4 regions of the Yersinia sp. 2541 StPb PI genome follow, and region 2 is predicted to be linked to each of the others. Evidence: predicted binding sites of a transcription regulator. Region 2 holds the regulator's gene; each other region holds the start of a gene.

Region 1 (7,634 bases), 2.1 Mb from region 2:
GCCGGTACGCCAGATACCATTAAAGCCTTGAGCCAGTGCGGCCATTTGCATCGCTTGTACCGCACAACCGGCGGAAACCACTTGTTCCCAATTGGGCACTTTGGGGTTTTCAGTGACATGAGCAATAACGGTAATAATCAGCGGCGCACGAAACGGCGCTTGTTTTGCTTTTTCCAATACGGCGTCATCAGCACCATCATGTTGCACTGCTTGTTGTAACAATTGGCTAAAACGTTCTAGCCCCTCATTTTCAATCAAAATAAAGCGCCATGGCTGCAATGTGCCATGGTCAGGTGCCCGCATGCCCGCATGGATAATATGATCCAATGCCTCACCCGTTGGGGCTGGGGTGGTCAAACGGGACGCCGAACGGCGGTTAAGTAACAGTTCTAACGCATCCATCATTCTCTCCTGATAACGATTTTCATTTTCAGCACGGTAGCATAAGTTGTCGTTTTGTTGCCAGTGTTGACCTTTCGGCTAGGCTTAACAGTGATTTAAAGCTGACATTTGTTCGTCAGGTCATTAGGATAACCGTACTTGCCCGGTTTTGTTGGAGATAACATGCGCACTTTGTGGCGAATTATTGCTGGCTTTTTCAAGTGGACCTGGCGTCTGCTTAATTTCGTCAGGGAATTTATTCTTAATCTGTTCTTAATACTGTTAATTTTAGTCGGTGTGGGTATTTACCTTCAGTTCCAAAGTAAACCAGCAGAACCGGTTAAAGGCGCGCTGCTGGTAAATTTAAGTGGCGTGGTGGTTGATCAGCCCGCGGTAAACAATAAATTACGTCAATTGGGGCGTGAGTTCTTAGGGGCATCCAGTAATCGCCTACAGGAAAACTCGCTGTTTGATATTGTCGAAACTATTCGTCTGGCAAAAACCGATAAAAATATTACCGGTTTGGTGCTGTCACTGAGTGATTTTACCGGTGCCGACCAACCTTCATTGCAATATATAGGTAAAGCGCTGCGGGAATTCCGTGACAGCGGTAAGCCAATCTATGCAATTGGCGATAGCTATAATCAAACCCAATACTATTTAGCCAGCTTTGCTAATAAAATCTATCTATCGCCACAAGGGGCGGTCGATCTGCATGGTTTCGCCAGTAATAACCTCTATTACAAATCGTTGCTGGAAAAACTTAAAGTCACCACTAATATCTTCCGGGTTGGCACCTACAAGTCCGCGGTTGAACCGATGATTCGTGATGATATGTCACCGGCTGCACGTGAAGCAGACAGCCGCTGGATTGGTGGGTTATGGCAAAATTATCTTACTGCTGTTGCTGCCAACCGGCAGTTAACGCCAGAGCAACTGTTCCCAGGTGCCGCGGGTGTTATCAGTGGGTTGCAAGCCGCTGGCGGTTCTCCGGCAAAATATGCGCTGGACAATAAACTGGTGGATACATTAGCGTCACGCCCTGAGGTAGAAACCGAGTTGGTTAAAACCTTTGGTTGGGATAAAAAGAATAACGACTTTAATTACGTCAGTATTTATGACTATCAACCGGTACCTACACCACAGCAGGGCGAGCAGATAGCGGTTATTTTTGCTAACGGCGCCATCATTGATGGTCCGCAAACTCCGGGCAACGTGGGTGGCGACTCGCTGGCAGCACAGATTCGCCAGGCGCGTTTAGATCCAAAAATTAAAGCCGTAATTCTGCGAGTAAATAGCCCTGGGGGCAGTGTCAGCGCCTCTGAGTTGATTCGTTCAGAATTAGCGGCGTTACGCGCAGCCAATAAACCCTTGGTGGTATCGATGGGGGGAATGGCGGCATCGGGTGGGTATTGGATCTCCACACCCGCTAACTATATCGTTGCCAGCCCGAGCACCCTTACCGGCTCGATTGGTATTTTCGGCGTGATTAATACCTTCCAAAATTCACTGGAAAGTATTGGTGTTCATACTGACGGCGTAGCCACGTCGCCATTAGCCGATATTTCGATTACTAAAAACTTGCCGCCTGAGTTTTCGCAGATGATGCAAATTAATATCGAAAATGGCTACAAGACCTTTATTGACCTGGTCGCAACTTCACGTCATAAAACCCCTGAACAAGTGGATCAAATCGCACAGGGCCATGTGTGGCTTGGGATTGATGCTAAAAGTAACGGTCTGGTGGATCAGTTAGGTGACTTTGATGACGCGGTGAAGAAGGTCGCGGAGCTGGCACAACTGAAAACCTGGCAGTTGAATTGGTTTGTTGATGAGCCGAGTCTTAGTGACTTGATTTTCGGCCAAATGAGCGCATCGGTACAGGCCATGTTACCCGCCGCCATTCAGGCTTGGATACCTGCCCCGCTATCTGCTATGGCGCAAGCCGTGAAAGAGCAGCCAAGTTTACTCAGTACATTGAATGACCCGCAGAATCGCTATGCGTTATGCCTAACCTGTGGTGATGTCCGCTAGAAAATTAATCAAAATACTCCGCCCGGCACCCGCCGGGCTTTTTTTCCTCGTCAGTCTCCCTATAATTCACTCATCTTATTCAGTACTACTTTTCAGGCCCTCATGCTTATGCAGAAGAAATCTATTTATGTTGCCTATACTGGCGGTACCATCGGTATGCAGCGCTCGGAACATGGATACATCCCCGTATCCGGCCATCTGCAACGCCAACTTGCGCTGATGCCTGAGTTCCATCGTCCCGAAATGCCTGATTTCACTATCCATGAATATGCGCCATTAATTGACTCCTCAGATATGACACCCGAGGACTGGCAGCATATTGCCAACGATATTGAGCAAAACTACGACTTATACGACGGCTTTGTTATTTTACATGGCACAGACACCATGGCATTTACAGCCTCGGCCCTGTCATTCATGTTAGAAAATCTGGCCAAGCCAGTGATTGTTACCGGCTCTCAGATCCCGTTGGCAGAGTTACGCTCTGATGGGCAAACCAACTTGCTTAACGCCCTCTATCTGGCCGCGAACCACCCAGTGAATGAAGTCAGTCTGTTCTTTAACAACAAATTATTCCGTGGCAATCGCACCACTAAAGCCCATGCTGATGGTTTTGATGCTTTTGCCTCCCCGAATCTGTCAGTACTGCTTGAGGCTGGTATTCATATTCGGCGTATGGTGTCGGTCGAGTCACCAGCCAATAATGGGCCATTGATTGTCCATAACATCACCCCTCAACCGATCGGTGTGGTGACTATTTATCCTGGGATATCCGGCGCGGTGGTGCGCAACTTCCTGTTGCAGCCCGTTAAAGCCCTGATTTTACGTTCTTATGGTGTGGGAAACGCACCACAAAAAGCCGAGTTACTGGATGAGTTAAAAAATGCCAGCGAGCGAGGTATTGTGGTAGTGAATTTGACACAATGTATTTCCGGTAGAGTCAATATGGAAGGCTATGCAACCGGTAATGCATTGGCCCACGCCGGTGTTATCAGTGGCTTTGATATGACGGTCGAGGCCGCACTGACAAAACTACATTATTTATTGAGTCAATCTTTAACCCCTGAAGACATTCGCCGGTTAATGCAACAAAACCTGCGTGGTGAACTCACTGACACTAACTGATCCGGTGGAATATCAATGAATGCGGCACTGCTTTTAATTGATTTACAAAATGACTTTTGTCCGGGAGGGGCGCTGGCTGTTACTGAGGGTGATCAGGTTATTGCCATTGCCAATCAAGCTATTGATGCCTGCCTTAGCAAAAAGATACCTATTATTGCCAGCCAGGATTGGCACCCTGCCGGGCACCGCAGCTTTGCCGTCAATTCAAATGCGGAATCGGGTACCGTAGGTGAGCTGGATGGGTTACCACAAGTTTGGTGGCCAGTGCATTGTGTGCAAAATGAGCCAGGGGCCGCCTTACATCTGCAATTGAAACAACACGCAATTGATGCCACGTTCCGCAAAGGCCAAGATCCTGATATTGATAGCTACAGCGCTTTTTTTGACAATGGTCGGCGAGCAAAAACCCCTTTGGATGAGTGGTTACGGCAGCAAGGGATAGATCGTTTGTTCATTATGGGGCTGGCAACTGATTATTGTGTGAAATATAGCGTCTTGGATGCATTAGCTCTGGGTTATCAAACAACGGTCATCAGTGACGGTTGTCGCGGGGTCAACCTACAACCGCATGACAGTCAACACGCCCTAAATACGATGCATAAAGCAGGGGCAAGCTTACAAACACTGGCACAGTGGCTAGCTGAAATGGATTCAGCAAGCAAATAACTGGCAATAAAAATAGCACCAACGGAGCCTCACTCGGCTCCGCTGATTTTGATAAATCTTGTGGGTAACAGCCCTATTCTGGCTTCAGTTTTACCAATGTTGGCTGGCTGAATTGCTGTTTCAATTCTTGCTTGGTTTTCATCACAATTTGGCCATCAGTGCCAATACTCATATGCTGAGCATCCTCATTGTGACGGGCTTGCCATAGCATTACCATTTGCAGACTATTCTCTTTCTGCTCAGGTGTCAGTGCCACACCATCCGGCCATTTACCCAACTCAACCGCTTGCATCAAACGTTGATAAATTTCAGGTGTCATCACTGAAATCAGGTCTTCAAGCTCCATCAAAGTATCCTTAGCAAAACGAATAATAAGCTGAATCGATTTTTCAACATGCATAATCGTTGAGTATCAACCGGCAATCTGCTCGCCATTCTGGTCATCAACAAAATTCAATGACGCCGAGTTCACGCAATAGCGCTCGCCCGTAGGCTGCGGCCCATCGGGGAAAACATGGCCTAAGTGAGCATCACAATTACCACAACGAATTTCAACTCGAATCATATTGTGTGAATTATCATCAATATAGCGGATAGAGTCATCTTTGATAGGTTGGTAAAAACTCGGCCAACCACAGCCAGAGTCAAATTTCGACTCTGAGATAAACAAAGGTTGATGACAACACAGACACTCATAGATGCCATCGCGTTTGTTATGCAGCAATTTGCCACTAAACGGGGCTTCTGTCCCGCGCTGCTGGGTGACATGACGCTGAATATCGGACAGTTTCTCAATATCGGGTGTAGAGTTCAGTTCTTTAGCCATTTGTGCGGTTCTCTGGCAGGGAATAAAGTCAACGAAAACAACGTTTAATAATAACAAAAAATTAACAACAAAGCAGTTAAAATTGTCCTAAACTGTATGCCATCAAAGTGACAACCGCATATACCCTTTATACTTGACGCGGCAGGGTTGTTAGCTACGCTCATTCACCCGAATCACTTGCTAATGTAAGCTCATCGGGATTCGTTCGCTAGCTGCCTACCTGCAACGCCAATCATTTTGGGTATAAATGCGATAAAAATCGCAAATATTACCGATTCTCACTTTAAACTGAATAATTCGCCCCAATATAAAAATGAGGCTAATCGTATCTGGAAACGCGTGATTAATGTTCGATCTAACGTCGTTGGTTTGATTTGTAGCAATAATTGACACGATTCCGCTTGACGCTCGGCAAGGTTTTTGTAATTTTACAACCAACCTTTTATTCACTAACAAATAGCTGGTGGAATATATGACTATCAAAGTAGGTATCAACGGTTTTGGCCGTATCGGTCGCATTGTTTTCCGTGCTGCTCAGGAACGTTCTGACATCGAAATCGTTGCAATCAACGACCTGTTGGACGCTGAATACATGGCGTACATGCTGAAATACGACTCTACCCACGGTCGTTTCGACGGTACTGTAGAAGTAAAAGACGGCCACTTGGTTGTTAACGGTAAAACCATCCGTGTTACCGCAGAGAGAGATCCGGCTAACCTGAAGTGGAACGAAGTTAACGTTGACGTTGTTGCTGAAGCAACTGGCCTGTTCCTGACCGACGAAACAGCACGTAAGCACATCGCTGCCGGTGCTAAGAAAGTGGTTCTGACTGGTCCTTCTAAAGATGACACCCCTATGTTTGTTATGGGCGTCAACCACAAAGAATACGCGGGTCAGGAAATCGTTTCTAACGCTTCTTGCACCACTAACTGCCTGGCTCCACTGGCTAAAGTTATCAACGACAAGTTCGGTATCGTTGAAGCGTTGATGACCACTGTGCATGCAACTACTGCAACGCAAAAAACTGTTGATGGCCCGTCTCATAAAGACTGGCGCGGCGGTCGTGGCGCATCCCAGAACATCATCCCTTCTTCTACTGGTGCCGCTAAAGCAGTTGGTAAAGTTATCCCAGCACTGAACGGCAAACTGACAGGTATGGCGTTCCGCGTTCCTACTCCTAACGTTTCAGTTGTTGACCTGACTGCACGTCTGGAAAAACCAGCTTCTTACAAAGAAATCTGTGCTGCTATCAAAGCGGCTTCAGAAGGCGAGCTGAAAGGCGTTCTGGGCTACACCGAAGACGACGTTGTTTCTACCGATTTCAACGGCGAAAAACTGACTTCAGTATTCGATGCTAAAGCCGGTATCGCGCTGAACGACAACTTTGTGAAACTGGTTTCTTGGTACGATAACGAAACTGGCTACTCAAACAAAGTTCTGGACCTGATCTCTCACATCTCCAAGTAATAATGGATTGATGTAGATTTCTGCCAAAAGCCACCTTCGGGTGGCTTTTTTATTTGTAGCTATAATAAATTGCGCAATATCAATGATTCACCACTACGGTGTCGTCCATTTGCTACAAGATTTACAGCCTGTGATATTATCGAGAATCTGAAATTCAAAGGATCCCTGCTCCCTTTCCCATAAGGCCAAACGAATGAACGAGAAAGTATTCACCCTACCTGTTGTTGAACAAATTTCGCCTTACATCAGCCAACGCCAACTGGATGAATTGCCGGTAGTGGTGGTTTCTCATCCGAAGGTGCGTGCCGCAGTAAGCCTACAAGGCGCTCATTTGCTGGCCTATCAACCTAGCGGTGAGCAACCTATCATTTGGCTGAGCAATAACACGCCGTTTAAAGATGGCGTCGCTATTCGTGGTGGCGTGCCAATCTGTTGGCCTTGGTTTGGTCCATCAGCACAACCTTCTCATGGTTTTGCCCGTCTACTGCCATGGACTCTCAGTGCCCATGATGAAAACGAGAATGGAGTTATCCTGACCTTCACACTGGAAGACAGTGATGAATCCCGTAAATACTGGCCGCATGCCTTCACATTGATTGCCCGCTTCAAGCTGGGTGATGAGTGCGAAATGGAGCTGGAATCACACGGTGATTATCAGGCAGTAGCCGCGCTACATACTTACTTCCAGATTGGCGACATCGACCAGATTAAAGTCAGTGGCCTGGGTGAGAAATACTTCGATAAAGTGCTAAAAATTGCCGATGCCACACAACAAGGCGATTTAGTGTTTAACGGCCAGACTGACCGTATCTACACACAACCCGAAGCCTATAGCTTGATAAAAGATGCGGCGCTCAAACGCACCATTGAAGTACATCATCATCACCAAAGTGATGTAGTGGCATGGAATCCAGGTGCAGAGTTGTCTAGTAGCATGGTTGATATGCCAAACGAGGGTTTTAAAACCATGGTTTGCGTGGAAACAGCGCGAGTGAATAAGCCGTTGGTGGCAACACTTGACGCCCCGGCGCGTCTTGCCATGACCATCCGTAGCCGTAAAAATAGCTAACGTTCCAGATGTCGTTAGGCACAAAAATGGGGCGCTATGCCCCATTTTTTATGGCTCAACATTAC
Region 2 (7,634 bases):
CGGCCTGGCTTTCCCCTTATCTGGAGCAACAGCAATGATAGTTCCCTGGCAGCAAGTTGACGGTGAAACGCTGGATAACTTACTTGAAGCCTTTGTGTTACGTGAAGGTACCGATTACGGCGAGCATGAGCGCTCATTAGCGCAAAAAGTCGAGGATGTGCGCCGCCAGTTGATCAGCGGTGAAGCCATATTGGTGTGGTCCGAATTACATGAAACCATCAATATTATGCCGCGCAGCGCATTTCGCGCCGGAGCAGAAGAGCAGCAATAGTCCTCTCGCTGTTACGAAGACATTGGCTGAAACAGGGTGACAAGCCCGCCACTTTGCCCTAAAAATAATCATCAACGATAAAAAAACAGGCGATTGCAGCCCAGTCACTGAAGATCTAACCCCCATGGAGTTACAGCTAATATGTCGACTAAACATCCGGTTATAGCCGTTACCGGCTCAAGTGGCGCAGGGACAACCACCACTAGCCTGGCGTTCCGTAAGATCTTTCAGCAATTGAATATTCGCGCAGCGCAAATTGAAGGTGACAGTTTCCATCGCTATACCCGCCCTGAGATGGATGCAGCCATCCGTAAAGCACGAGATCAAGGCCGACATATCAGCTATTTTGGCCCCGAAGCCAATGACTTTGGCCAGTTGGAGCAAAGTGTGTCGGAATACGGTGAACACGGCACTGGCTGTTCACGTAAGTATTTACATACCTATGATGAAGCGGTGCCATACAACCAAATTCCCGGCACGTTTACCCCGTGGGAAGCATTACCACAACCCACCGACGTGCTGTTTTATGAAGGGCTGCATGGCGGCGTGGTGACTGAACATCATGATGTGGCGAAACACGTCGATCTGTTGGTGGGCGTGGTACCTATCGTCAATCTGGAGTGGATTCAGAAATTAGTACGCGATACCGGCGAACGCGGCCATTCGCGTGAAGCGGTGATGGATTCCGTAGTGCGCTCCATGGATGATTATATCAACTACATTACGCCGCAGTTCTCACGCACTCATATCAACTTCCAGCGCGTGCCAACCGTTGACACATCAAATCCGTTTGCTGCCAAAGCGATTCCGTCACTGGATGAAAGCTTTGTGGTTATTCATTTCCGGGGTTTGGATCAAATTGATTTCCCTTACTTACTAGCGATGTTGCAAGGATCATTTATCTCTAATATCAATACATTGGTGGTACCCGGCGGAAAAATGGGGCTGGCAATGGAGCTGATTATGGCGCCGCTAGTGCAGCAGTTGCTGGAAGGGGAGAAAATCGGTTAATCTCCTTCATTCTTGAAGCCGCAGTATAGCAATGGCTGGAGAGAGAGAAAAATAATTTGACTCTATCCCAACCCAAAGTAATTGGAGCTGCAGGTAGGCGGCAAACGAACTCATCCCGATGAGCTTACATAAGTAAGTGATTCGGGTGAGCGAACGCAGCTAACAACCCTGCAGCTTCAAGTACGAAGGGTTTGCTTAGGCGATGTCACGGATCTCAAAACTGTGGGTAATCGTCGCCGCTTTACCCAACATCAGTGAGACGGAGCAATACTTTTCTGCTGACAGCTCAACGGCTCGTTCCACAATTTTGTCGGTCAGACCTTTGCCGCTGACAATAAAATGCAGGTTGATTTGCGTAAATAGACGCGGTGCCTCTTCGCGACGCTGCGAGGTTAATGTCACTTCGCAATCACGCACATCATTGCGGCCTTTTTGTAAAATAGAGACCACATCAATCGCGCTACAACCGCCTGCTGACATTAACAACATTTCCATCGGACTCGGTGCTTTGTCTCCAGCATTACCGTCCATCAACACCTGATGACCTGATGCCGATTCACCCAAAAATGTCAGCCCCTCAACCCACTTTACACGTGCCTGCATAACTCTTGCTCCCGGTTAAATTTTCTGATCCAGACTACCCTTTCATTTACAAACTGGCAATGTAACCCGATGTTCATCATGCTGAAGCGATACAACACAAGACACTGGCTTCATCCTGTGCTACAAACAGAACCGAAAGTGTTGTTTCTAGAATTAAATAGGGTAGCTTCTCAATACTCAGTGGAGGGTTTCTACCCGGTACGTATCTTGGCTATACCTTTCGGCAGTTGAGCAAATTAATATGCTACGAGAAAGTGTATTTTATAAGCACGCCGTACAGGGAACTCTGAGCCCTGTTATGTTAGGCAGCGATAACAACAGAGGATAACAGCGAATGGTTCTCGGCAAGCCACAAACAGACCCGACTCTCGAATGGTTCCTGTCTCATTGCCATATCCACAAATATCCATCGAAGAGTACGCTGATTCACCAAGGTGAAAAGGCCGAAACGCTTTACTACATCGTGAAAGGCTCCGTTGCGGTGCTTATCAAAGATGAGGAAGGTAAAGAGATGATTCTCTCCTATCTTAATCAGGGAGATTTCATCGGCGAACTTGGATTATTTGAAGAAGGCCAAGAACGTAGCGCCTGGGTTAGAGCAAAAACCGCCTGTGAAGTGGCTGAAATTTCTTACAAAAAATTCCGTCAGCTGATTCAGGTCAATCCAGATATTTTAATGCGCCTATCTTCACAGATGGCGAGTCGCTTACAGATTACATCTGAGAAAGTGGGCAACCTTGCTTTCCTTGATGTGACTGGGCGTATTGCACAAACGCTGCTTAATCTGGCAAAACAACCTGATGCCATGACCCACCCAGATGGGATGCAGATTAAAATTACCCGCCAGGAAATTGGTCAGATAGTTGGCTGCTCCCGCGAAACCGTGGGGCGGATACTAAAAATGCTGGAAGATCAAAACCTGATCTCCGCACACGGTAAAACGATTGTCGTCTACGGCACCCGTTAATTCCCCCTAAACTGGTGCCGATACTGTCGGCATCAGTTTTTTAATCTTTTGTGATCAATAAATTTCTGGGGCCTTTATGAAATGGCAACGGCTTATTTATCATCCTGAAGTTAATTACGCACTACGCCAAACATTAGTGCTCTGCCTGCCTGCAGCATTAGGGTTCGCTCTCGGCGAACTTCGGCTGGGCTTGATGTTTTCTCTGATACCCGCCTGTTGCAACATTGCCTCACTGGATACACCACACCAACATTTTTTCCGGCGTCTGCTGGTCGGCGGCGCGCTGTTTACTGTGAGTAGCTTCCTAACCCAGCAACTGCTGCTATGGGGTATTCCGTTGCCTGCTGTCATGCTCAGCCTGGCATTAGTTCTAGGAGTGAGTGGGGCGATTAGCCAATTGAATGGCCATTTGTTACCCGCGGCACTGATTGCTGCTATTTTCAGCCTCAGCATGGTGGGCCGCGCTCCGATCTGGCAAGCCCCGTTGCTGTGTGCCGTAGGGACACTGTGGTATGGGGTGTTTAACGGGTTATGGTTCCGACTCTGCAAGGATCAACCGATTCGCGAACCTTTGAGTCAGCTTTATCGCTTACTAGCCGATTATTGTGACACCAAATACAGCCTGTTTGCTCAGCACCTTGAGCCGGAAAAATCGATACCGCCGCTGCTGGACAGACAACAGGCGATTATGGACAAGATTAATCAGCTTTATCAGCAATTTAATCTGATTCATAACACCACGAAGAAAGAACAGAAACGGTTGTTGGGATTGTTCCAAATGGCTCTCGATTTGCAAGAGCACATTACTGCGGCCCTGATTCAGCCAGAAAAAGCACAAGAGTTAATGGAGCAGACACAGATTGATAGCGTGATACGCCGTAATTGCCAGAAAATCTCAGCTCAAATGCGCAGCATCGCCAACGACATTCTCTATCACCACCATGCTGATGAGCATTTCACTGCCGATGATGGTCTGACAGAACTGGCAAGCATCGCACAGGCACACCCAGACAACCCGGTCGCACAATTCTACTACTACCATATCAGCCACGTGACCCAGCTATTGAGTGACCGGCGACCACTGTATGACCGTGACCTGATGTCCAGCCAACAACCACAACCTTTCTGGCCGGCGTTGATCAGCTATCTGTCGTTCAAATCAGGTGCACTGCGGGAAGCGGCTCGTCTGGGCGTAACACTGGCAGCAGGTAGCTATATCGGTAACTTAATTCATCTACCCAAACCTTATTGGATTTTGCTTACTGTGATGCTGGTAACGCAGAACGGTTATAACGCCACCAAGGTACGAATCCATCACCGTGCACTCGGCACCTTGATTGGGCTGATATTGGCCGCTGGTCTATTGCATCTGCCAATGCCAGAGGGTGCCACCCTTGGCATTATGCTGCTCATTACCCTTGCCGCTTATCTGGTTCAACGTAAAAACTACGGGCTATCTGTTGTTGGCAGAACCATAACCGCAGTCTATATCTTGCAATTATTGACCGGAGAAGGCGCTGACTTCTTGGTTCCGCGATTGCTAGATACCTTAATTGGCTGCGCATTGGCCTTTGCCAGCGCCCTATGGCTGTGGCCTCAGTGGCAGAGCGGTTTACTGCGTAAGAATGCCCATCAGGCGCTAGAGGCATATCAGAAGATTTTGCGCTTGCTGCTGACGCCTGAGCCTGATATCAACCAACTGGCCTATAAACGCATTGAAGTAAATAAGGCCAGTAACACCGTGTTAAGCTCCTTAAATCAGGCGATGCAAGAGCCGGGGTTCAACTCAAAATATTTGGCAGATATGCGATTATGGGCCACTCACAGTGAGTTGATTGTTGGGCATATCAATGAGATGACTATCCTGACGCGGGCTTATCCCTTGGGGAGTTCAGTACCAGGTAAATATCACATTCAGCTCAGCGTCGAACTGGCGGCAGATTATTTACAACTCTGTGAGATAGCCATTCAGCAATGCCAGCAACGGCTGGAGTCAGACAACAGCGAGGGGAATAACGATTTCGTGCAGATGCCGGATGTCACACCGGACACACAAATTTCTGAGTTGGAACGTAATTTACGCCGGGTTTTGTCACACTTAAGCGTGATGCATACGGTGTCTGCCATGGCTTGGCAACAACAACCCCATCACGGTATTTGGCGCAGTCAGAGATTACGGGAGCATGTATAGCAATGGAGAGGCAAAATACCTCTCCATAATTGAGTTAACCCTGGACCAGACTGGCGATGGCTTGCTCTAACCGCGCCATTCCTTGTTTGATATCATCCAGCTCCACCACTAATGAAGGGGCTAACCGCAACACATTTGGCCCGGCATTGAGGACCATCAAGCCATTAGCCGCCGCAGCCATCAGCAACTCGCGCGCACGGCCATGGTATTGCGGCGTTAACTCGGCACCAATCAATAACCCCATGCCACGGATATCGTCAAACAGGTGATACTTGTTATTGATCTCTTGCAGCGCCTGCACAAACAGGCGGTGGCGCTGTTCAATACCATTAAGTACCTCAGGGGTATTAATCACATCCAGAGCAGCCTCAGCGACGGCACAGGCCAGAGGATTGCCCCCATAGGTGGTGCCGTGAGTTCCCACCGCCATTACCGACGCAATTTCTTCCGTGGTTAGCATCGCACTGATAGGGAAACCACCACCTAAGGCTTTCGCCGTGGTCAGAATATCTGGCGTCACACCATAATGCATATAGGTAAACAGCTTGCCGCTACGCCCCATACCGCTTTGTACTTCGTCAAATACCAGCAGCGCATCATGCTGATCACATAAAGCCCGCACCCCTTGTAGAAATTCAGGCGTCGCAGAGGTGATCCCCCCTTCTCCCTGAATGGGTTCGAGTACCACCGCACAAGTATGGTCATCCATAACGGCTTTCACCGCAGCCAGATCATTAAACGGCACATGGATGATATCGGCAGGTTTCGGGCCAAAACCATCGGAATACTTGGGCTGACCACCCACCGATACAGTAAATAAGGTGCGGCCATGGAAAGCATTATGGAAAGCAATGATTTTAGTCTTATAGGGGCTATGACGTTCAATGGCATAATGACGAGCCAGCTTAAAGGCCGCTTCATTTGCCTCGCCACCCGAGTTGGCAAAAAACACGCGATCCGCAAAGGTGGCATCAATCAGTTTTTGCGCCAAACGAAGTGCAGGCTCATTAGTGAAAACGTTACTGGTATGCCATAACGTCTCACCTTGCTGATGCAATGCCGCTACCAGCGCCGGGTGGCAATGCCCCAGAGCAGTAACCGCAATTCCACCAGCAAAATCAATATATTCCTTGCCTTGTTGATCCCACACTCGGCTGCCCTTCCCTTTTACCGGAATGAACTGTGCTGGTGCATAAACAGGCAAAATAACCTGATCGAATGTACTGCGAGTTACTGCTAACTTATCCGCCATTATACTGTCCACCCTGATATCCCCTTCGCACTTGAAGCTACAGGGTTGTTAGCTGCACGCATTATTCGGCCCATCCCTGGGCCTCACCTCTTCGAGGCCGCTGCAAGCAGCATTCAAATCTGTTCCCGACAGATTTGTCACCTGAATCACTTGACTGTGTAAGCTCAGCGGGATTCGTTTGCGGGCTGCCTATCTGCAACTCCAATTACTTTGGGTATAATCCATTGAGTTACCAATTATTGGTATATGAAAATATAATCACAAAATATGCATAAAAAATCACAATCAGGCAAACAAAAAAAACAATTAAATAATAAATACAACTCAACCAGCTAATTTTTAAGGAAATTATCTAATAATTGATGACCTTGCTCGCTGAGTATACTCTCAGGATGGAACTGCACCCCCTCCAATGACAAGGTGCGATGACGGATACCCATAATCTCATCCATCACTCCCTCATGTTCCGTCCAGGCGGTCAGTTCAAAACAGTCTGGCAATGAGTCGGTCGCAATCACCAAAGAGTGATAACGGGTCACGGTCAGCGGTTGGTTAAGCCCCCGAAAAACCCCCTGACCATTATGGCAAATAGCCGTGGTTTTACCGTGCATCACTTGCCGCGCTCGCACTACACGTGCGCCAAAAGCCTGCCCTAGTGCCTGATGCCCCAAGCAAACACCCAGTATCGGTAACTTTCCGGCAAAATGGTTGATGGCCGCTAAAGAAATTCCGGCCTCATTGGGCGTGCAAGGGCCAGGCGAAATCACCAAATGTGAGGGTGATAACTTTTCAATATCAGCAAGTTGTACCTCATCATTACGTTTAACCACCACCTCAGCACCCAACTCACAAAAATACTGGTAGAGGTTGTAAGTAAACGAATCGTAATTATCGATCAATAGCAGCATTTCATATCCAAAAAATCAGGTTAACGCTTACGCCCACCGGTAATTGACCCCAAGACACCACGCAAAATTTGTCGCCCCAAGTCCCGCGCCATGCTCTTAGCTGCCGTCTGGACGATACCATCACGTTTGCCACCGCGCGGGCCGGTAGAACCAAACAGTAAATCATTCAGCCCATCCATCAAACCACCGCCCGCGCTACCCTGCTGATCGGTTGACGGCTGAGAAGCCGCCCCCCCTCCGGGCGCTGCATCCCCCATGGTAGAGAATCCACCCGCAGATAATTTCTCATAAGCAGACTCGCGATCCACCCCCTCTTCATAACGACCATATAGTGGGGAATGATTGATGGCGTGATTACGCGCTGTCGCATCCAATGCGCCCATTTTTGATTGTGGCGCGATAACCATACCCCGCTCGACCACATTAGGCCG
Region 3 (7,634 bases), 830 kb from region 2:
TTTTGCTGCGCTTGTTGTGTCTGACGACGTAACAACTCAGCCAGTTGTTGCTGTAACATCGTTAATTGAGCTTGAATACTTTTTCGCTGATCTTCTGACATATCAATGCCATCTTTGAGTTTTTGCGTAACCTCAGCGATTTTTGCTATTACATTCTTTATCTGAGATGCCAAATCATTTCCTGCACTTGCAGTATTCTTGCTGCCATTTCCCGTCGTTGCTGCTATTGGTAAGCTCGCATTTATACCCATCGGACATATCCTTATCACTCGCTAAGTCAGTATAATGATTATCGGCAAAGGGCGACTTTATGTTAATAATTTCAGCAATCCAAATATGACCCCAATCTATAGCCACGCTGCTCAATGGCTTGCTTTAATGCCGGCGACGTCAGCACGTCCAACTCGGTCAAGCGTGGATAACAATAGCCGCTGGTCATGAGGATGTTATCAACAAACGCCGGATGGCACATAATCTCAAGTGAGTTAATTGCTTTTTGACTGGCATTTTCCAACAACTGCAAAAATGTCTGCTCAGATAAAGCCTCACCATAAAAACCGGCATCGAACCACTCACTGCTTCGCGGGTTATTAAGCACAATCTCATGCCGCTGTACTTCATTGCGATCAATACGCAGTGGAAGAGATTTCTCGTGGGCAAAAGCAACAACCAGCGGATAAATTTGCGGCAACATATGTATATGATGATGGCTGTCGATGTGAGTGGGTGCACGGCCGAAGACAGCAACAAACTTATCAAACTGAGCCGCCAACTCCCGAGCTATCTCGCCAGGATTCAGCTCACCCGCTTCGGCGCGTTGCCACAACCATTTGCCCAGAGCACCGCTGGCATCAACTAATGATGGCATTGACGTTAACGGCCGCCCGTAAGTGAGAACAAAATGCATCCCCACAGCCAACGTTGGATTTTGCTTACTCAGTTCCGCTGCATGATAGATATCCGCACAATTCATCATCGCTGTAGTCGATGAGACAACACCATGCCGGAATGCTTCAATGATTCCGTAATTTTGACCTTTGCATAGACCAAAATCATCAGCATTAACAATAAGTAACTTTTCCATTGAGGGTACCTTGTCAGGCCATTCCAGTAGCAGCTATCTGGCCGGAAGCTAATCGGATAACCCCTCTCTGACGCAGTTGAATTTTTTGCGATAGTTCCCCGGCGTAAAAGAGGTGAGTTTTTTGAAGTTTTTAATAAATAACGTGGTATCGCTGTAACCTGCTTCAAAAGCAATGTCAGAGACCAGATAATTTGTCATTTCAAGTTGAGTTTTAGCAAAGTTAACTCTGATTTCATTGATAATCTGCATCGGCGTTTTTTGGTAATAACGCCGGGTAGCGCGGGTCAAATACTCTTGGGTTTTGCCAGACAGTTCGATCATATTCACCAGCGCTTTTTCACCAAACATCGACTTATCATGCATTTTGTCGATACTGGTCTTCAGCCACAGTGGAATATCGTCGTTAGTGTCACTTTCTTTATGATGGCTGATGCGGTTAGTGACATAAAAAGTCAGCAGTTCTACCAGTTCAGTAAGCTCATCGTCCCTAAAGTGTGGCGCAGAAATTGCCGATTCAATATAAGAGAGAAAATCACCCTTTAGGCGATAAGCCTGAGAGGCCACAATAGGCCGCGATAATAGATGAGAATAGTGCTCTTCAAAGAAGGTTTTACTTATTCCCACATTCAGAATACGGGTAGCACCAAACTCATAGAAACTTTTATGATGGGACCCCATCGGAATAAAAACAAAATCGCCGCGCTCTAAAAAGACTCGCTTACCGTTTATTTCCTGATAACACATACCGGTTAATATCAACGTATATTCATAATAATCATGCTGATGTAAGCCGGTGGCACTTTCCGTTTTGTTATAAATAAACAGATGGAATTCTTTTCCGTTAAAAAAATCTTTTTGACGTACTAATCTGACTTCCATCTTATTTACCTTCACCCTCGTTCAAAATAGCCAATGTGTTAGACAAAGTTCACTGTAACTTTCGATGCAATTCGATCAACTCATCAATTAACTCTCTGGCTAACATTGCCGTCATCAAATGATCCTGAGCATGTACCAGCACCAATGTTACTTTGGTTTTCCCCTCACCTTGATCAGCTTCAATCAACCTGGTCTGAACTAAATGTGCTTCATTCAGCGCCAGACGAGATTGCACCATCAGCTCATCCGCTTGGGAAAAGTCACCCGCCTTGGCTTGTTTCAGAGCCTTGTAGGCCAAACTTCTGGCTTGCCCGGCGTTGATAATCAGCCCCATAACCACATCTTCCATCTCATCGGTAGGCTGCACCTCACCCACGATTTTATCTAAATCAAACATGCTATTGTTACTCCGTAAATTAAAGCCATTAATTAAAACCATTCTGCCTGGCGACATCAGCAAACCAGTAGCCACTTTGTTTCAATACTCGCGTCTGGTCGGCAATATTCAACCGAACTAAACCATAGCGGTTTTTGTATGCATTGAGCCAAGACCAGCAATCAATAAAGGTCCACAGATGATACCCTTTACAATTACTGCCCTCTTGTAATGCTTGATGTAGCCACTTCAAATGTGCACGGATAAATTCGATGCGATACTGGTCATCAACCCTACCTGATGGCGTGATAAACTGCTCTTCGCCCTCAACACCCATGCCATTCTCAGAGATATAACACGCAATATTGTTATAATTCTCTCTTAGATTTTTCAGGATGTCATACAGCCCTTTTTCGTAGATTTCCCAACCACGATGCGGGTTGATTTTGCGCCCTTGCATCGCATAAAAACTGAACAAATCCTCCGGCGTTTTCACCAGCCCTCGAGGGGTTGGGATATCTTTCGCCTGAACCCGTCTTGGCTGATAATAGTTAACCCCTAACAGATCAACGACGCCCGCCGCAATGCACTGGCAATCACCGTTTTCAATTTGTGGCAATAAGTCGTGCTCTCGCAGCAACGTAATCAGTTCATCAGGGTATATCCCCTTGGTGACGGGATCGAGGAAGCTACGGTTAAGCAATAAATCGGCATGATTAGCTGCAATCAGGTCTGGCGCACTGTCGGAGCGAGGATAGGTCGGGGTGAGGTTCAAAATGATACCAATTTCCCCCCCCTGCTTTAACTCTCGGTAGTTTTGCACCGCGTTGGCATGGGCCAATACGCTGTGATAAGCAACAGTCACCGCACGTTTAAAGTCAACCACACCAGGGTAATGCAGGTCGTTCAGGTAGCCGGCTTCAACAGGCACAATCGGCTCATTAAAAGTAAACCAATGCTTTACCCGATCACCAAACAACATAAAGCAGCTTTTAGCATAGCGGCCATAGGCTTCCACAACCGCACGATTTTCCCAACCGCCTTTCTCTTGCATGCATAACGGCATATCAAAATGATAGAGATTGATGAAAGGGGTAATGCCATTCGCCAGTAGGCTATCGATCACCGCGTTATAAAACGTGACAGCTTTGGGGTTAAGCTCACCGTCACCCTTTGGTATCAGCCGCGACCATGAAATCGATGTCCTGAACGTGTTATGGCCCAGTTGCTTTAATAGCAAAATATCTTGCTGATAGTTATCGTAAAAGGTGGAGGTGTTTTCAGGACCAATCTGACCATGAAAACGTTCCGGTGCAATTTCGTACCAATAATCGAAGATGTTCTTGCTCTTGCCATCCCGCAGTGACGCCCCTTCGGATTGGGCTGCGGAGGTGGCACTGCCCCACCAAAAATCATCGGGAAATTGATATTTCATACCGGCCTCCAGCCTTATACGATAAACAGATTTAACGCTTAGAATTTCAAGCTATCAGCAATCTCTTCTTCACTTTCAACCTGACGATCTATCTCGCTCTGCGCCTTATTGGCAATTATTACGAATGGCAAATACATCAATGTCGCGATACCTAAGTTGAATAAACTTAATAACATCGCGGCAATGCTGCCGTTGGTATTGAAGAAGGCACCTAAGCCGACCGGCATGGTCCACGGCGCAATATTGGTGATTGGCGGAATAAGGCCGGTGTAATACGCCACTGAAGTGATAATTGCTAATACCGGTTGAACCAAGATGAACGGAATAAAGAACAGCGGGTTCATTATGACCGGCAAACCAAATAGGATAGGTTCATTAATCTGGAAAATACTAGCCGGTGCACCCAATTTTGCTACCTGACGATAGTCTTCACGGCGAGAAGCAATAAAGATGGCAATAACCAGTCCAAGTGTTGCGCCAGTGCCTCCCAAGAAGATATAGGAGTCAACAAACGGCTTAGCCCACATATGGAATTCTTTACCGGCAGCCAGCGCCGCAACAACAGAACCATACTGGGTATAGGTTGCGACGTTCTCCAATGCAAATGGCATCATAATGCCACTTTCCAGTGCAGATAAGGCCATCGCACCGTGTATCCCGAAGAACCACAACAGTGAGGAGCACATGACATACACCCATCCCACAACACTGCCCATTTTCGACAACGGTGCTGAAATGGTGTCCATAATGATCTGGTGGAAGTTGGTGCCATGCAATCCAAGGGCATAAGCAATCACGCCCATGATGGAAAGAATGATAAACCCGGGAATTAATGCAGAGAAAGAACGGGAAACTGATGTCGGCACACTGTCTGGCAGGCGGATAACCCAGTTACGTCGCACGATAAAGGTAAAGAGCTCTGCAACCACCAAACCGATGATGATACCGGAGATAATATTCGCCCCTCCCAACCAATTAGCCCCGACGGCATAGGCCTCGCCAACACTGTATGGCGTCACGGTCATAAAGGCAGCAATTGCCAGCAGGGCCGCAGCCAGAGGATCGACCCTTTTCTCTTCAGCCAACGCCATACTGATAAAAAATGGTGTCATTAACGACATGATACCGAGAGTACCGTTATAAACGTTGCCGCCTATCGCTTTAAAACCATTGAGCATGGTAATGGTATCGGCATCTAATCGTACGCCCATTGAGAAAAAGAACGACCCTTCGCCAAAACTTAAGAAAACGTTGTTGATCAGTACAAACATGGCACCCGTCAGGGTTAACGGCATCAGCCGAATAAACCCATTCTTGATAGCATTAATATGTTGCTGTCTGCCTATTTTAATAGCAAAAGGCAAGATGACCCTTTCCAGAGAATTAATAAATGCGCTCACAGTGCACCCCTTATTGTTTTGCTTTTTTTATTGCGGCTACGGCAGCTTTTAATACCCCCAGACCGTCGACTTTGCCGTATAGGAGCGCGTCGATCACTTCAACGGGTTTATTGGGGAACATTTTTGCAACTTCAGGCAACATGTAAGCGATTTGTGGTCCTAACAAGATGACATCCGCTTGGGCACCATGTTCTGCGGCCAGGGCCTCGGGGTAAGCATTGATAATCACTGGCACCTCATACTTCTCTGCTTGTACTTTCATTTTGGAAACCAGTAGCGAGGTAGACATACCGGCTGAGCAAAATAGATAAATTTTTTTCTTTTCCATACCCAACACCTTTTGATGTTCAAAAGACACACGTTAACTGTATGCCAGTGCAATGGTGAATTCCCTTTATCTGTACTTTATCGTGCCCCTTGCCCAGCCCCATTGTTTCTGGTTGTCGGCAGTATATGGCGTTGATAGTTAAGACAGTAATTCAACTAGTCATATAATCGTCTCTAATTGACTTTTCACATTGATGCTCTTCACATTTCTAAGCAAATGCAATGTGATGTTTATCGCAAAATTATGATTCTTTTTCTAGGCGAATTAAGTTTAATGTATTTATATATCATTAAGTTAATGATTATTCACTCATCAATTATGGATTTCTCGTACTCGCAATAGCCATGAGTGGCTGGCAGCATCATTAATTAGGACACCTTATCGGTTTGCAGAATTGTCTGAACTTAGCCTTTGCCACTTTTTCGTCTGCTCAGCTTGTGAGCTTTTTTTGTGAAACGAAATCAGAATGCACTCCTCAGCATGGCACTGGCTACAGTAATGTAGTCGCTGATTTTACTGGTGTTATTCGCTGACTTGCCCTTAATACTCTAAAGTTAACAGTTGTTGGCATTTTAAAGGAGCAACTGATGACAATATTGGGAAATAGAACACTGGGCTATAGCTTGAGTGGCCTGTTATTTAGCGTATTTGTTTCGATGGCCGCCCTTGCCGCTCCGGCGGTGACCGTAACGGAATTACAGGATGGATTGGATCATCCATGGTCACTGGCATTTCTGCCTGATAATGGGGGAATATTAATCACTGAGCGTTCTGGGCAATTACGTTTATGGCAAGCAGGGAAGCCACTATCAGAACCTTTAAAGGGGGTACCAGAAGTCTATGCCAAGGGGCAAGGTGGTCTGCTAGAAGTGGCATTATCACCGACATTCTCTCAGGATCGCCGTATATACCTAAGTTTTGCTGAAGTGGGAAAAGAGGGTAAAGCGGGCACCGCCGTGGGTTATGGCCATCTTAATCCTCAGGGGACAGCCATTGAAAACTTCAAGGTATTCTTCCGCCAGCAACCCAAATTATCTACCGGCAACCATTTTGGTGGCAAATTAGCCTTTGATAAACAAGGCCATATCTTTATTACTCTGGGCGAAAACAATCAGCGCCCTACGGCTCAAGACTTAAGCCTACATCAAGGTAAAATCGTACGTCTGACACTTGATGGTAAGGTAGTAAAAGATAATCCATTTGCCAATAAGTCTCCGGCAAAGCCAGAGATCTGGTCCTATGGCCATCGCAATCCACAGGGTCTGGCGCTTAACCCATGGACTGAAGTAATGTGGGCTAATGAGCATGGTCCTAAAGGCGGCGATGAAATCAATATCCCGCAGGCCGGGAAAAACTACGGCTGGCCATTAGCCACTCATGGTGTTAACTACTCAGGTTTAGCCATTCCAGAGGCGAAAGGTACCCATGTCGAGGGTACTGAGCAACCGGCATATTACTGGGAGAAATCACCCGGTATCAGCGGCATGGCTTTCTATGACGCAGCCCGCTTCCCCACCTGGCAACATTCACTATTTATCGGGGCATTGGCACAGAAAGAGTTGATTCGCTTGCAGTTGGATGGTGACAAAGTGATCGCAGAGGAGCGTTTACTGGGTGATCGCGGTGAGCGTATCCGCGATGTCCGGGTCGGGCCAGATGGTTATGTCTATCTGCTAACTGATGAGAGTGACGGCAAACTACTGAAGCTAGGGCTGGCGGAGGACTCATCACCCAAAGCAAAATAAGGGTTTTGCCCCTAAAAAAGCCGGGGAACATCTCCGGCTTCTCACGTTATCACCGGTTAGCGGTCCGAAGAGGCCTGCCATAAATTAAGCTGACCCTCGGCCACATGCTGATCAATCTCACGTAACTCTTCAGCGCTGAAACTCAGGTTAGTCAGGGCTACACAGTTTTCCTCCAACTGCTCTGGGCGGCTGGCACCGATCAATACCGAGGTCACACGATTATCTTTCAATAACCAGCTCAATGCCATTTGTGCCAATGATTGCCCACGTTGTTGAGCTAATGCATTCAGTGCCTTGATACTGCGCAGATTGGCGGCTGATAACATATTTTCCTTCAACGAGCCGCCCGCTTCTTTTTTCATTCGAGAATCATCGGGAATGCCATTG
Region 4 (7,634 bases), 3.9 Mb from region 2:
CTTTGTCCTGCCGGCAACTTACCCGCATTAAAGGCCGCCATCGATAATGGTGCCGACGCGGTTTATATTGGCTTGAAAGATGATACCAACGCCCGCCATTTCGCTGGCCTCAATTTCACCGATAAAAAGTTGCAGGAAGCGGTCAATTACGTTCATAGCCGCAAACGTAAACTGCATATCGCCATTAACACCTTCGCCCACCCTGACGGTTATTCCCGCTGGCAGCGGGCGGTGGATATGGCGGCACAGCTTGGGGCGGATGCCCTGATCCTGGCTGATTTGGCCATGCTGGAATATGCCGCCGAACGTTACCCGGAGGTTGAGCGCCATGTATCGGTACAGGCGTCGGCTACCAATGATGAAGCTATCCGCTTTTATCAACGTCATTTCGATGTGGCGCGAGTGGTTTTACCACGCGTACTGTCAATGCATCAGGTGAAACAACTGTCGCGTACCAGCCCGGTGCCACTGGAGGTATTTGCCTTTGGCAGCTTATGCATTATGGCTGAAGGGCGTTGCTACCTTTCTTCCTATTTGACCGGTGAATCACCCAATACGGTCGGAGCCTGCTCTCCAGCGCGCTTTGTTCGCTGGCAGCAAACCCCACAGGGGATGGAGTCTCGCCTTAATGAAGTGCTGATCGACCGTTATGAAGATAATGAGAATGCCGGTTATCCCACCCTGTGCAAAGGCCGTTATCGGGTGGACGGTCAGCGCTATCATGCGTTGGAAGAGCCAACCAGTTTGAATACGCTTGAGTTATTACCGGAGCTGTTTGCTGCCAACATTGCGTCAGTGAAAATTGAAGGCCGCCAACGCAGTCCAGCTTATGTCAGCCAGGTTGCCAAGGTCTGGCGACAGGCGATTGACCGCTATCAGGCCAACCCCTCGCAGTTTGTCGCCAAAGCGGAATGGATGGAACAACTGGGCGCAATGTCCGAAGGTACTCAAACTACATTGGGTGCTTATCATCGTAAGTGGCAGTAGCCGGAGGAAACATGAAGTACGCCTTAGGCGCAGTACTCTATTACTGGCCAAAAACTGATATCGAAACCTTTTACCAAGCTGCGGCCAACAGCAGCGCCGACATTATTTATCTCGGTGAGAATGTCTGTACCAAACGCCGTGAAATGAAGGTGGGTGACTGGTTGGCACTTGCTAAAGAAGTGGCTGCCAGTGGCAAACAGGTGGTAATTTCCACACTGGCGCTGCTGCAAGCACCGTCAGAGTTGAATGAATTAAAACGTTATGTGGAAAACGGTGAGTTTTTGCTGGAAGCCAATGACCTGGGGGCGGTGAATATGGCCGCTGAACGTGGCTTACCCTTTGTTGCCGGCCATGCCCTGAATTGCTACAACGCTTATACTCTGCGAATTTTACACCGTCAGGGCATGATGCGTTGGTGTATGCCGGTTGAGCTATCACGTGACTGGCTGGTTAATGTGCTGCAACAGTGCGAAGAGCTGGGGTTCCGCAATCAGTTTGAGGTAGAAGTATTGAGCTACGGCCACCTGCCGCTGGCTTATTCTGCCCGTTGCTTCACCGCGCGCTCAGAAGACCGAGCCAAAGATGAGTGTGAAACCTGCTGCATCAACTACCCACAAGGGCGGCCGGTATTATCACAAGAAGACCAACAGGTATTCATCCTAAACGGTATTCAAACCCAAAGTGGCTACTGCTATAACCTCGGTAATGAACTGATTTCCATGCAAGGATTAGTGGATATCGTGCGACTCTCTCCGCAAGGTCTAGATACGCTGACAGTTATCGAGCAGTTCCGGGCTAATGAGCAGGGATTGAGCCCACTCATCTTGACCGATAAAGCCGACTGTAACGGCTACTGGCGGCGTCTCGCGGGGCTGGAATTGGTGTCATAAGAACCCATCGGGCGTAGCACTACGCCCGTATCATTCTATGCGCAGGCATTCTTACCCAGTCACTCGATATAGCTACTACCACGAATCGTAGGGTCCATGGCGTTCTCTTTTTCATCGCTTCAATCATCCTTTTGCCGCCGCATTTATTCCCCCTTGCCAAACCACGATTTAGATTATGCTTTTATAGGTGATAGTCGCGCACTGTATGTGGCTTCTTATGTGCGTATTAATGCGGCTAGCCCCCTGTTTGGATTAATAAATTAGTGCGTTCGCCCTTCAAGCGACTCGACATAAGGTTAAGATGGACGATTCTATGACTGACAAAAAGACAGTTCCGCTTTCAGTGCTTGATTTATCGCCGATAGCGCAAGGCAAGACACCACGAGAGGCTTTTCATGCTTCGCTGAGTCTGGCTCAACATGCTGAAAAGTGGGGATATCACCGCTATTGGCTCGCTGAGCATCATAACATGACAGGTATTGCCAGCGCGGCGACCTCAGTACTGATTGGCTATATTGCCGGAGGTACCAAGAGCATCCGTGTCGGCTCCGGCGGCGTCATGCTACCTAACCACTCACCACTGGTGATTGCCGAACAGTTTGGTACCCTCGCCTCTCTCTACCCAGACCGTATCGATCTCGGCCTTGGCCGTGCTCCCGGCAGTGACCAACGCACCATGATGGCACTACGCCGCCATCTGTCCGGTGAAGTGGATAACTTCCCCGCCGATGTTGGCGAACTGCAAAACTACTTTGCTGAAGTACAACCGGGGCAAGCGGTACAAGCCGTGCCTGGGCAGGGTTTGCATGTTCCATTGTGGCTACTGGGGTCCAGCCTGTATAGCGCTCAATTGGCTGCGGCCATGGGCCTGCCGTTCGCCTTCGCCTCACATTTCGCACCAGATATGTTATTCCAGGCGCTCAAGCTCTATCGGGAAAACTTCAAGCCGTCCATTCAATGGCCAAAACCCTATGCTATCGTTTGTGTGAACGTGGTGGCTGCAGATAGCGAGCGCGATGCCCATTTCCTGTTTACCTCCATGCAGCAGCAATTTGTCAATTTACGCCGCGGCACGCCAGGTCAACTACCGCCACCAGTAGAAAACATGGATAATATCTGCTCACCCGCCGAACAATTTGGTGTCGATCAGGCGCTACGCCTATCTATTATTGGTGATAAAAGTAAAGTGCGGCATGGGCTTCAGTCATTACTGCGGGAGACCCAGGCTGACGAATTGATGGTGAATGGCCAGATTTTCGACCATCAGGCACGACTATATTCATTTGAAATAGTTGCAGGATTACAGCCAGAGTTACAAGCTGTTGAGCACCTATAACCCGCCAACTGAAGCAAAATTATAGACATAAAAAAACCAGCCCAAGGGCTGGTTTTTATTTTTAATCATCAGAAATGATTAAGACTTATGCGTCACCAAAACGACGGCGAGTAGGTGCCGCTGCTGCTGGCGCTGGCGCATCTTCACGACGCGGAGCTGCTGAGCGCTGACCATCACGGTTGCCACGACGTTGTTCGCCACCACCGGCTGGAGCACGGTCACTACCGAATGAACGACGAGGAGGAGCACCTGCTGCGCCATCACGACGTTCGCCACCGAATGAACGGCCACCACCACCACGACGCTCACCACCGGCACCAGCACCACCAGCAGGACGCTCACGGCGTTCATGTGGCTGCGCATCACCCAACAACTGCATGTTCAGCGGTTTGTTCAGGATACGGGTACGGGTGAAGTGAGATAACATTTCGCCCGGCATGCCTTTTGGCAACTCGATAGTTGAATGCGAAGCAAACAGCTTGATATTACCAATGTAACGGCTGCTGATGTCGCCTTCGTTAGCAATCGCGCCAACGATATGACGAACTTCAACACCATCATCACGGCCCACTTCAATGCGGTACAGTTCCATCTCACCAACATCACGACGTTCGCGACGTGCTGGACGCTCACCACCATCACGGCTGTCAGCGCGGCTGTCAGGGCGAGGCTCACGACGACTGTCACCACGATCACGGCCACGATCGCTACCACGGTCATCACGGGAATTGAATTCACGCTGCGGACGACGCGGAGCTTCTGGTGGCAGAATCAGAGGACGTTCGCCCTGTGCCATTTTCAGCAGTGCAGCAGCCAGGGTTTCGAGATCAAACTCTTCTTCTGGTTGCAGCTTAGCCAGCAATGCACGGTACAGGTCCAAATCACTGCTTTCCAGCTGTTGGCCAACTTTAGCAGCAAACTGAGCTAAACGACGTTCACCCAACAATTCGGGGTTTGGCAACTGAACTTCTGGAATAGTCAGTTTCATGGTGCGTTCAATGTTTTGCAACAGACGGCGTTCACGGTTCTCAACGAACAGCAACGCACGACCAGCACGACCGGCGCGACCAGTACGGCCGATACGGTGAACGTAAGACTCTGAATCCATAGGGATATCATAGTTTACGACCAAGCTGATACGGTCAACATCCAAACCACGTGCCGCAACGTCAGTTGCAATCAGAATATCCAGACGGCCATCTTTCAGGCGGTTCAGTGTCTGCTCACGTAAAGACTGGTTCATGTCACCGTTCAAGGCAGCGCAGTTATAACCGCTACTTTCCAAGGCTTCAGCCACTTCCAGTGTGCCATTTTTGGTACGCACGAAGATAATAGCTGCATCGAAATCTTCAGATTCCAGGAAACGTACCAGTGCTTCGTTTTTGCGATAGCCGCCACCCACTCTCCAGAAGCTCTGGCTGATGTCAGGGCGGGTAGTCACGCTAGACTGAATGCGGACTTCCTGTGGATCTTTCATAAATTTACGGGTAATACGACGGATCGCATCTGGCATAGTCGCAGAGAACAGTGCGGTCTGATGTTCAGCCGGCATCTGCGCCAGAATGTTTTCGACGTCTTCGATAAAGCCCATACGCAGCATTTCATCTGCTTCATCCAACACTAAACCGCTCAGGTTGGACAGGTTAAGAGTACCGCGTTTCAGGTGGTCTAACAGACGACCTGGGGTACCAACAACAATTTGTGGCCCCTGGCGCAAAGCGCGTAATTGAACGTCATAACGCTGGCCGCCGTAAAGGGCTACAACGTTGACGCCATTAATGTGTTTAGAGAAATCAGACAATGCCTGTGCGACCTGAATAGCCAACTCACGGGTTGGTGCCAGCACCAGAACCTGTGGAGCTTTCAGCTCAGCTTTAATATTGTGTAACAGCGGCAAACCAAACGCGGCTGTTTTACCACTGCCTGTTTGCGCCATGCCGAGAACATCACGGCCGTTTAACAGGTGTGGGATACATTCCAACTGGATAGGAGATGGTTTTTCATAACCAAGATCAGTCAGAGCAGAAAGAATAGGAGCAGATAGCCCCAGATCAGCAAAAGAGGTTTCAAGCTCAGTAGTCATGTACACGTGCCTCATTAATAATGGCAGCCAGTCTACATAACTCGTCGAGAAAATTTTCAGTCATTTTCATTGAAAAGTGTGAACCGGCTCAAATTAGATTATAAAACGAACAAAAAGGCCATCACCTGTTAGGGTGATTAACATTGGTAAAAACCAAGGTAGTCAGGCTAATAGTTGTTCGTCAGCTATTGCTGGTCCGATTCCGATAGGTCGTCTTGTTCTTGGCCCAAAAGCGCCAATTCCAACAATGCATAGCGGTGCTCAACAAAATTATGAACGTTGTTAGCTACCGTCAGTTTGAACAGCGCCGAAGCGGTGTCCTTGTCCCCCAGACTTAGGTAATGTTTACCTAAATAGAAGTCAGTTTCACTGAGATGCTCAGCGAGCGAAGTGTTATCCATTGCATCTGACTTGAGCCTTTCCATCAGCGTTTTTTCGCTGATCGTGCCCAAGTAGAATTCGACAATATTCCATCCCCATTGCCCTCTGTCCGATTTTTCATAGCGCTGTTGTAACGCTACTGCAGCCGCCTTGGGATCGATTTCTCTTTCCACCAGATACAGCCATAACGAACGGAAGGGATCATTTGGATCGTCTTGATAAAACGCCTGCAGATCATCCTGCGCCAACGGGAGTCGACCGCCATAATACAGAGCGATACCCCGGTTTAAACGCGCGTAATTGTAAGTTGGATCAAGCTCTAGTACAGAATCAAACGCTTCATAGGCAGCATCAAAATTGCCTGCCTGCGTTAAATAAATGCCCAGATAGTTAAAAACTTCTGGCATATCAGGACGAATAGCTAACGCTTGCGAAAAATCATTTCGCGCTAGTGCCCGTAGCCCGAGGCTATCATACAGCACTCCGCGCTCATATAAAAGCTGCGCGCGCTCATCATCCGTAAGTGCCCGACTTGCAAGGATTTGTTCCATGCGAGCCAGAATCACTTCCTGCTGCAACGTAGGTTGCAACGGGATAGCCAACACCTCGTCTTTACGCCAATCATGGTTGCTGCATCCTGCCAGCATGAGTGCTGTCGCAACGTAACACCAGCGCAAGAAAGGCTTCATTTCCTACTCCCGAAGACAAACATTGGATAAATATCCTTTCATCCATTTGTTTAACACAAGAGCATCCTGCCCTCGAGATAACACAGCCCCTCACCAGAGGTAAGGAGCTATGGAATACTTTATTACTCTGCTGCTTCTGGTGCCGGAGCTTCTGCGTCAGGAGTAGTGGCTTCTTTGATGCTCAGGCGGATACGGCCCTGGCGATCAACTTCCATTACTTTAACTGGCACTTCTTGGCCCATTTGCAGATAGTCAGTCACTTTCTCTACACGCTTGTCAGCGATTTGAGAAATATGAACTAAACCTTCTTTACCGCCGCCGATTGCCACAAATGCACCGAAATCAACGATACGAGTTACTTTACCCGCATAGATACGGCCCACTTCGATTTCAGCAGTGATTTCTTCGATACGACGGATAGCGTGTTTCGCTTTATCGCCGTCGGTTGCTGCAATCTTAATGGTGCCATCATCTTCGATTTCAATGGTAGTGCCAGTTTCATCAGTCAGCGCACGAATCACAGAACCACCTTTACCGATCACATCCTTGATTTTCTCAGGATTGATTTTCATGGTGTAGATACGTGGAGCAAACTCAGAGATATCACCACGAGGTGTGCTGATAGCCTGTTCCATAACACCCAGAATGTGCAGACGCGCACCCTTGGCCTGGTTCAGAGCCACCTGCATGATTTCGCGGGTAATACCTTCAATTTTAATGTCCATTTGCAGTGCAGTAATACCGTCACGGCTACCGGCCACTTTAAAGTCCATGTCGCCCAAGTGATCTTCGTCACCCAGAATATCAGACAGAACAACAAAGTTTTCGCCTTCTTTAACCAGACCCATCGCGATACCCGCAACAGCGGCTTTAATTGGCACACCTGCATCCATCAGGGCCAAAGAAGCACCACAAACAGAAGCCATTGAGGAAGAACCGTTAGACTCGGTGATTTCAGAAACCACACGAACAGTGTAAGGGAACTCGCTCGGGCTTGGCATTACTGCCAGTACACCACGTTTCGCCAGACGGCCATGGCCAATCTCACGACGCTTAGGTGAACCAACCATACCTGTTTCACCAACACAATATGGAGGGAAATTATAGTGTAGCAGGAATGAGTCAGTACGCTCACCCATCAGCTCATCAATATTTTGCGCATCACGGGCAGTACCCAGTGTTGCAGTAACCAGCGCCTGAGTTTCACCACGGGTGAACAACGCAGAACCATGGGTACGTGGCAATACACCAGTACGCACATCCAGACC

The links. The regulator CRP, encoded in region 2, controls carbon source genes, mostly activating them, when cyclic AMP is high. The targets are predictions, from matches to a motif close to ATGTGANNNNNNTCACAT.
Positions count from the first base shown of each region.
Region 1: gapA (glyceraldehyde-3-phosphate dehydrogenase) is a predicted target of CRP. The motif match lies at 5,280-5,297, and genes of this name have one in related genera.
Region 3: V1953_RS04865 (PTS sugar transporter subunit IIB) is a predicted target of CRP. The motif match lies at 5,724-5,741, and genes of this name have one in related genera.
Region 4: yrbN (protein YrbN) is a predicted target of CRP. The motif match lies at 5,373-5,390, and genes of this name have one in related genera.

Region 1 is NZ_JAZGQB010000001.1:2,415,578-2,423,211, forward strand. Features, by position in the region: gene V1953_RS10740 (NAD(P)H nitroreductase) at 1-402, opposite strand, end outside; gene sppA (signal peptide peptidase SppA) at 565-2,415, shown strand; gene ansA (asparaginase) at 2,524-3,540, shown strand; gene pncA (bifunctional nicotinamidase/pyrazinamidase) at 3,556-4,206, shown strand; gene V1953_RS10760 (YeaC family protein) at 4,280-4,552, opposite strand; gene msrB (peptide-methionine (R)-S-oxide reductase MsrB) at 4,619-5,032, opposite strand; gene gapA (glyceraldehyde-3-phosphate dehydrogenase) at 5,505-6,500, shown strand; gene V1953_RS10775 (D-hexose-6-phosphate mutarotase) at 6,694-7,569, shown strand.
Region 2 is NZ_JAZGQB010000001.1:276,449-284,082, reverse strand. Features, by position in the region: gene V1953_RS01115 (hydrolase) at 1-38, shown strand, start outside; gene V1953_RS01110 (YheU family protein) at 35-271, shown strand; gene V1953_RS01105 (phosphoribulokinase) at 413-1,282, shown strand; gene V1953_RS01100 (OsmC family protein) at 1,478-1,885, opposite strand; gene crp (cAMP-activated global transcriptional regulator CRP) at 2,220-2,852, shown strand; gene V1953_RS01090 (YccS/YhfK family putative transporter) at 2,929-5,043, shown strand; gene argD (bifunctional acetylornithine/succinyldiaminopimelate transaminase) at 5,078-6,295, opposite strand; gene V1953_RS01080 (aminodeoxychorismate synthase component II) at 6,628-7,203, opposite strand; gene V1953_RS01075 (helicase HerA-like domain-containing protein) at 7,224-7,634, opposite strand, start outside.
Region 3 is NZ_JAZGQB010000001.1:1,106,525-1,114,158, reverse strand. Features, by position in the region: gene V1953_RS04895 (FlxA-like family protein) at 1-251, opposite strand, end outside; gene chbG (chitin disaccharide deacetylase) at 323-1,084, opposite strand; gene chbR (transcriptional regulator ChbR) at 1,133-1,963, opposite strand; gene chbA (PTS N,N'-diacetylchitobiose transporter subunit IIA) at 2,013-2,360, opposite strand; gene V1953_RS04875 (glycoside hydrolase family 1 protein) at 2,389-3,774, opposite strand; gene chbC (PTS N,N'-diacetylchitobiose transporter subunit IIC) at 3,813-5,174, opposite strand; gene V1953_RS04865 (PTS sugar transporter subunit IIB) at 5,185-5,502, opposite strand; gene V1953_RS04860 (PQQ-dependent sugar dehydrogenase) at 6,090-7,247, shown strand; gene mgrA (L-glyceraldehyde 3-phosphate reductase) at 7,304-7,634, opposite strand, start outside.
Region 4 is NZ_JAZGQB010000001.1:4,175,545-4,183,178, forward strand. Features, by position in the region: gene ubiU (ubiquinone anaerobic biosynthesis protein UbiU) at 1-987, shown strand, start outside; gene V1953_RS18710 (U32 family peptidase) at 999-1,877, shown strand; gene V1953_RS18715 (luciferase-like monooxygenase) at 2,191-3,213, shown strand; gene V1953_RS18720 (DEAD/DEAH family ATP-dependent RNA helicase) at 3,299-5,296, opposite strand; gene yrbN (protein YrbN) at 5,286-5,366, opposite strand; gene nlpI (lipoprotein NlpI) at 5,482-6,366, opposite strand; gene pnp (polyribonucleotide nucleotidyltransferase) at 6,489-7,634, opposite strand, start outside.